Regions from separate parts of the Saccharopolyspora hordei genome, predicted to be linked through region 1. Evidence: riboswitches for the same ligand, from Rfam matches in the RefSeq annotation. Region 1 holds a riboswitch; the other holds the start of a gene.
The links. A riboswitch is a leader RNA that binds a small molecule or an ion and turns the genes downstream of it on or off. The one in region 1 is predicted to bind cobalamin.
Positions count from the first base shown of each region.

Region 2: linked by a shared signal. The riboswitch ahead of metE (5-methyltetrahydropteroyltriglutamate--homocysteine S-methyltransferase) and the one ahead of HNR68_RS10890 (Rossmann-like domain-containing protein) in region 1 are both predicted to bind cobalamin.

Region 1 covers NZ_JACCFJ010000001.1:2,327,654-2,330,902, forward strand. The annotation lists gene HNR68_RS10880 (DNA polymerase III subunit beta family protein) at 1-162, opposite strand, end outside; gene HNR68_RS10885 (GNAT family N-acetyltransferase) at 238-1,038, shown strand; cobalamin riboswitch at 1,119-1,290, shown strand; gene HNR68_RS10890 (Rossmann-like domain-containing protein) at 1,480-2,322, shown strand; gene HNR68_RS10895 (pyridoxal-phosphate dependent enzyme) at 2,319-3,249, shown strand, end outside.
Region 2 covers NZ_JACCFJ010000001.1:5,780,019-5,783,267, forward strand. The annotation lists gene metE (5-methyltetrahydropteroyltriglutamate--homocysteine S-methyltransferase) at 1-1,695, opposite strand, end outside; cobalamin riboswitch at 1,817-2,033, opposite strand; gene HNR68_RS26420 (hypothetical protein) at 2,355-2,540, opposite strand; gene HNR68_RS26425 (DUF5753 domain-containing protein) at 2,781-3,249, shown strand, end outside.

The DNA.
Region 1 (3,249 bases):
GACCGCGCGCGACACCTGGGTGGGGGAGTAGTAGCGGTACCCGGTCGCCTCGTCGACGTGCGCGGGCGGCAGCACGCCGCAGTCGTCGTAGAACCGCAGCGCGCTCGGCGTCAACCCGGTCTGCCGCGCGAAGGAACCGATGCTCAGCGAGGTGTCGTCCATGGGCAGGATCCTGGACCTTCGAGCAGCTCGAAGGTCAAACGCCGCCGGCCGGGGTGCCTGGTGCACACTGGGCGGGTGCGCGCCGACCCGATCCCGCTCCCCGAGGACGTGGCGGTGGACTGCGCCGAGCGGTACGCCTGCCTGGCCGACCCGGTGCGGGTGCGGCTGCTGCACGCGGTGGCCGCCGGACCGGCCACCGTCGACGAGCTGGCCGAGCTTGTGGGCGTCAGCCAGGACACCTGCGCCCACCACGTCCGCACGCTGGCCGACAACGGGTTCGTCGAGGTGGATGCGGCCGTCGTGACCGGTACCGCTCGCCGCGCCGGGCTGCCGCACCCGGCGGAGACCGTCCTGGGGCTGCTGGCCGTTCCGGACCGTTCGGACGACGTGCCCGGTGACGTCGTGGTGCGCGCCCTGCGGGAGGAGGACTGGCCCGCGGTGCGCCGCACCTACGGTGAGGGCATCGCCACCGGCAACGCCACGTTCGAGACCGAGGTGCCGCCCCGCGAGGTCCTGGAGGCCACGTGGCTCGCGGACCACCGCTGGGTCGCCGAGGTCGACGGCGCGGTCGCCGGGTGGGCGGCCGCGACCCCGGTCTCGGCGCGCGAGTGCTACGCCGGTGTCGTCGAGACCTCGCTCTACGTCGGCGCGGACGTCCGCGGCCGGGGTGTGGGGAAGGCCCTGCTGCGCCGGCAGGTCGCGGCCGCCGACGCCGGTGGCCTGTGGACGCTGCAGACCTCGATCTTCCCGGAGAACCGGGCCAGCCTGCTGCTGCACCGCGCCGCGGGGTTCCGCGTGGTCGGCGTCCGCGAGCGCATCGGCCGGCACCACGGGGCGTGGCGGGACACCGTCCTGCTGGAGCGCCGCCGCCCCTGATCTGTCCGAAGTGGACCCCAGCGCGGGAGTGATCTGCGCCGGGATCACCTTGACACCCCGCCCGCGCGCTGGAACCGTCGATCAGGAGTCCACGCGACGGTGCGCAGGAAGCCGGTGAGAGTCCGGCACGGTCCCGCCACTGTGAACGGGGAGTCGCTCGTCACCCGCGCCACTGCCGCTCTGCGGTGGGAAGGCAGGCGAGCGGCGTCGATCCGTGAGTCAGGAGACTGACGCCGTCGTGCCGAACCGCACGGGGTCGCGGAGCCCCGGAGGAGGTCATCGACGTGCCGCAGCGCGTTCCACTGCAGCCCGGCGGCCCGACGCCGCCCAGCACTGCGCAGCGCTCCACACCCTGACGCCAGGGAACCAGGTCTGAGCCAACCAGCCCCTCGGTCGGTGCGGGTCCGCCGCGCCGACCGCTGACCCGTGTGGAGACCTCGCGTGCTTCCAGCCCCACTCCCCACGGCCCGGACCTCGCACTCGGCCCTGCGCGCAGTGGTCGAGCGGGTCCGCGCCACCGACCCGTCCCTGCCCGACGTGCGGGCCTCGGTCGTCTTCCTCACCGTCCAGGGTGCGCACCACGTCGGCCGGGGCTCCGGCTACGCCAACACCGTGCTCAGCGTGCGCATCGGCGGCGCGGTCGGCTCCTGCGCGGTGGAACCCGGCCAGGTCGATCCCGGTGCCGTGCACGACCTGGTCGGCCGCAGCGTCGCCGACCTGCTGGAGCACGAGGACCCGGCGGTCCGGGTCGCCGCGCTCGACGCCCACCTGGCCGACCGCGTCCCGCACGCCCAGCACCCGGCCGCCCGGACGGTGCGGATCCCGGCCGGGACCTCGCTGGAGAAGTCGATGGCCCGCGCCCGCGCCGTCGCCGAGCTCGTCCCGGTCGCCGACGGCGGCACCGTCGCGGTGATCGGCGTGGTGAACTCGCTGCTCGCCGCCCTGCGCGAGCGCGGCGCCCACCCCGTCCCGTGCGACCTCAAGGGCGGGCGCACCGAGTGGGGCGAGGAGGTGCTGCGCGACCACCGGGCCGCGATCGCCGGTGCCCAGGCGGTGCTGGCGTCCGGCATGGTGCTCGGCAACGGCACGTTCGACGAGATCGCCGCGCTGTGCGCCGAGCGCGGGCTGCCGCTGGTGCTGTTCGCGCAGACCGGTGCCGCCGTGCTCCGGGAGATGCTCGGCGCGCAGGTCCACGCGCTGTCCGCCGAGCCCTACCCGTTCTTCTGGCTGAGCGGGGAGAGCACGGACATCCACCACTACAGCGCGGCGGGTGAGCTGCCGTGACCGCCACCGACCTCAGCGGCGGCCCGAAGTGCCGCTCGGTGCTGGACCTCATCGGCGGCACCCCGGTGCTGCGCATCGACACCCCGCTCCCCGGCGAGCACCCCGGTTTCTGGGCGAAGCTCGAGGGTTTCACCCCCGGCGGCATGAAGGCGCGGGCCGCGCTGTCGATGGTCCAGGGCGCCCGCAGCCGCGGTGAGCTGCAGCCCGGCGGCACGATCGTGGAGTCGACCAGCGGGACGCTCGGCATCGGCCTGGCCTGCGTCGGCGCGGCGCTGGGCCACCCGGTGGTCGTCGTGGCCGACCGCGAGCTGGACGACATGACGCGGGCGATGCTGCGCGCCCACGGCGCGCGGGTCGAGCTCGTCACGGAGCCGCACCCGGTCGGCGGCTGGCAGCGGGCCCGCAAGGAGCGGGTGACCGAGCTGCTCGCGCAGATCCCCGGTGCGTACTGGCCGGACCAGTACGGCAACCCGGACAACCCGGCCGGCTACTCGTCCCTGGGCCGCGAGCTGACCCGCCAGTTCGACCACCTCGACGCGGTGGTGTGCAGCGTCGGCACCGGCGGGCACAGCGCCGGCATCGCCCCGGTGGTGCGGGAGCGCTGGCCGGACGTCAAGGTCGTGGGCGTCGACTCGGTCGGCTCCACGGTGTTCGGCCAGCCCGCCGGGCACCGGCTGATGCGCGGCCTGGGCAGCAGCATCCACCCGGGCAACGTCGCCTACAACGTCTTCGACGAGGTGCACTGGATCGGCCCGGCCGAAGCGGCGGACGCGTGCCGCCGGCTGGCCGCCGGGGCGTTCGTGACCGGCGGCTGGAGCACCGGGGCGGTCGCGCTCGTCGCCGCGTGGACCGCGGCGGAACTGGGCTCCGACGCGGTGTGCGGGGTGTTCCCGGACGGGCCGCAGCGGTACTGGCAGACGATCTTCG
Region 2 (3,249 bases), 3.5 Mb from region 1:
CAGGATGGTGACCGGCCCGGTGAGCATGCCCTTGACCGGCTTCGCGGTGAGCTTCTGCGCGCAGGTCGCCCACTCCACCGTCATCGGTGCGGGCCGGAACACGTCGCCGTAGAGGATCGGCGGCCGCACGCACCGGGACCCGTAGGACTGCACCCAGCCGTTCGCGGTGCTGATGAACCCGTCCAGGTGCTCGGCGAAGTACTGCACCATGTCGTTGCGCTCCGGTTCGCCGTGCACCAGCACGTCGAGCCCGATCGCTTCCTGCAGCTCGACCACGCGCCGGATCTCGTCGCGCATCCGCTGGTGGTAGCTGGCCCGGTCGATGCGCCCGGCCCGGAACGCCGCGCGCGCCTTGCGGACGTCGCTGGTCTGCGGGAACGAACCGATCGTCGTGGTGGGCAGCGGCGGCAGCTTCAGGGACTTCTGCTGCGCCTCCCGCCGCTTCCGGTAGTCGCCGCGCTGCGAGTGCTCGGGTCGCAGCGAATCGAGCCGGGCGCGGACGCGGTTGTTGCGCACGCGCGCCGCCCCGGCCCGGTCGGCGATGGCGGCGCGGGCAGCGTCGAGCTCGTCGGCCACCGAGTCCCGGCCGTCCTTCAGCGCGCGCCCGAGCACGACGACCTCGCGGACCTTCTGCGCGGCGAAGGCCAGCCAGGACTTGATCTGCGGGTCGATGTCCTCGGTCTCGACGTCGTAGGGCACGTGCAGCAGCGAGCACGAGGTGCTCACGGCGACCTCTCCGGCCAGCCCCAGCAGCGTGGCCGCCGTGGTGAGCGCGCGGTCCAGGTCGGTGCGCCAGACGTTGCGCCCGTCCACGAGCCCGGCCACCAGCGTCTTGTCCCGCAGCCCCGGCACCCCGGACAGCGAATCCACAGCGGACGGCTCGGTCACCAGGTCCGCGCCGATCGCCTCCACCGGGGTGGCCGCCAGCACCCGCAGCGCCTCGCCGAAGTCGCCGAAGTACCCCGCCACCAGCAGTTCCGGCCGCGCGGACAACCCGCCCAGCTGCCGGTAGGCGTCGCCGAGCGCCTGCAGCTGCTCAGGCGTGCGGTCCGCGGCGAAGGCGGGCTCGTCGAGCTGCACCCACTCGGCCCCGGCGCGGTGCAGCTCGCGCAGCAGCTCGGCGTAGGCGTCGAGCAGTTCGGGCAGCTTGTCCAACGGGCGGAAGGGTTCCGGCGCGCCCGGCGCCGGTTTGGCCAGCAGCAGGAAGGTCAGCGGACCGACCAGCACCGGGCGCGTGGTCACCCCGGCCTCCAGCGCCTCGCGGTACTGCTCGACGGGCGTGCGGTCGGCCAGCGAGAACCGCGTGTCCGGGCCGATCTCCGGCACCAGGTAGTGGTAGTTGGTGTCGAACCACTTCGTCATCTCCAGCGGCGGCACCGCGGAAGCGCCGCGCGCCATCGCGAAGTAGGTGTCCAGCGGCCCGAGCCCCAGTTCGGCGTAGCGCGGCGGCACCGCGCCGAAGGTGACCGCGGTGTCGAGCACCTGGTCGTAGTAGGAGAACGTGTTGCCGGGCACCGAGTCCAGCCCGGCGTCGCGCAGCTGCCGCCAGGTGTCGATGCGCAACTCCCGGGCGGTTTCGCGCAGTTCCGCTTCGGTGGAGCGGTCGGCCCAGTAGCTCTCCAGCGCGCGCTTCAGCTCCCGCTTCGGCCCGATCCGGGGATATCCGAGCGCGGTCGATCCGATCTTGCCGGTCAAGTCCCTCACCTCGCGAGCTCGACATCAGGTGTGCCGAGGTCGTGCGGGCGCGGGCCAGCGGGCAGGCAGCAGCCGCTCGTCGGCCAGGTCCTCCCGCGAGACCTCGGACCGCGCCCACCGGTCGGCGGGCGCACCGGTGGCAGGTCTTCGGACTCGCGGGCGTTCTCCTGCTCGGAGGCTCCTACTGGCCGTCGCTTCCCAGGCCCTCCGGCCCAGTGCTCGATGACGGCGGTCGTTCCCGCTCACCGCTGCGGGGCAGTCCCGGATTCGCACCGGGTTCCCTCTTGCCTCGCCCACCCCCCGCAGGGGGCGGACGAACCACCAGCACGGCCAAGGCTATCGACCAGGACCCCGTTGGCAAGGCCCGTCCGACGTCCGGCCCCCGGCCACGGCCGGTGAAGTCGATCTACGCCGCGCTGAGATCCGCCCCACACCCGAACGGCCGAGATCACGTACAGCGGGGAAATCGAGAGGCCAATTGCGTTCTTCGACGGTGCCGCTGAGTTCGTCCGCCCGTTCTCACCCAGCGCCTCCAGCGCCACATCGCGCAATTCGTACCCAGCGTGGGGTGGTGGGCCGGGCGCGGGGAGGGGCGACGCCCGGCCCACCGGGGAGGTCCGGTGCCCGCGAGGTCGGGGGCAATCGGGCACCGGACCAGTTCAGGGGTCCGACCGGAGGCGGTGACGGCCGGTGGAGGCGGCTTCGCGTTGTCGCTCGGTCTCGACCTCCTCGATCAGCTGCCAGACGTTCAGCGCCCCATCACCAGCACCGCCGTGCTGCGCCCGCAGCGGGGGGATCAGCAGCATGCTCGCGATCAGCACGTTGACAAGCACCAGCGTGCTCACCTGAAGCCAGAACATCCCTGGTCACCCCTTGTTCGCTGAAGGTCGTGCTTGTGCAGGTCAGGTGTCGTGAGTGCGTAAACCGGCTCCAGCCGGTCTTTGCACTCACGACCACCGGGCGCTGATCCGCCGCCAGCAGTCCATGCAGGTGTCCTCGCGGATCCACTCCGACTCCGGCGCAAGCCGCTGCACCTGCCACGCCCCCCCGCAAAGTCGAAGATCAGAAAGATCGAGCTCGGGGACGTGCCGACCAAACGGGCCGAGCTCGACGCCTTGCTGCGGTTCTACGAGGCGTCGCAGGAGGACATCGACGAGATCAAAACCCTTGCGAAGGGCGCAAATCAGCGTGGCTGGTGGCAGGCCTGCCGCGGTGCAGTGCCGCGATGGTTCCGGCGTTACGTCGGTCTGGAATCAGCCGCAGTGGAGATCCGAACCTTCGAAACGGAGCTCATCCCAGGTCTGCTCCAAACGGAGTCCTACACAACCGCGATCATCGAGGCGCTGAACCCTGAACTCTCCGGCGAAGAACGCGACCGCCAAGTGAAGGTCCGAGCGGAGCGGCAAACGAGGCTCCTGCACGGTGGTCAAACTCGCCTGCTGGCAGTCGTGAGCGAGGGCGCGATCCGGCGCATGGTCGGCGGGCCGGAGGTCATGCGCGAGCAGCTCCGCTTCCTGCTCGAAGTCAGGGGGCCAGCGAAGCTCGAAGTCCAGG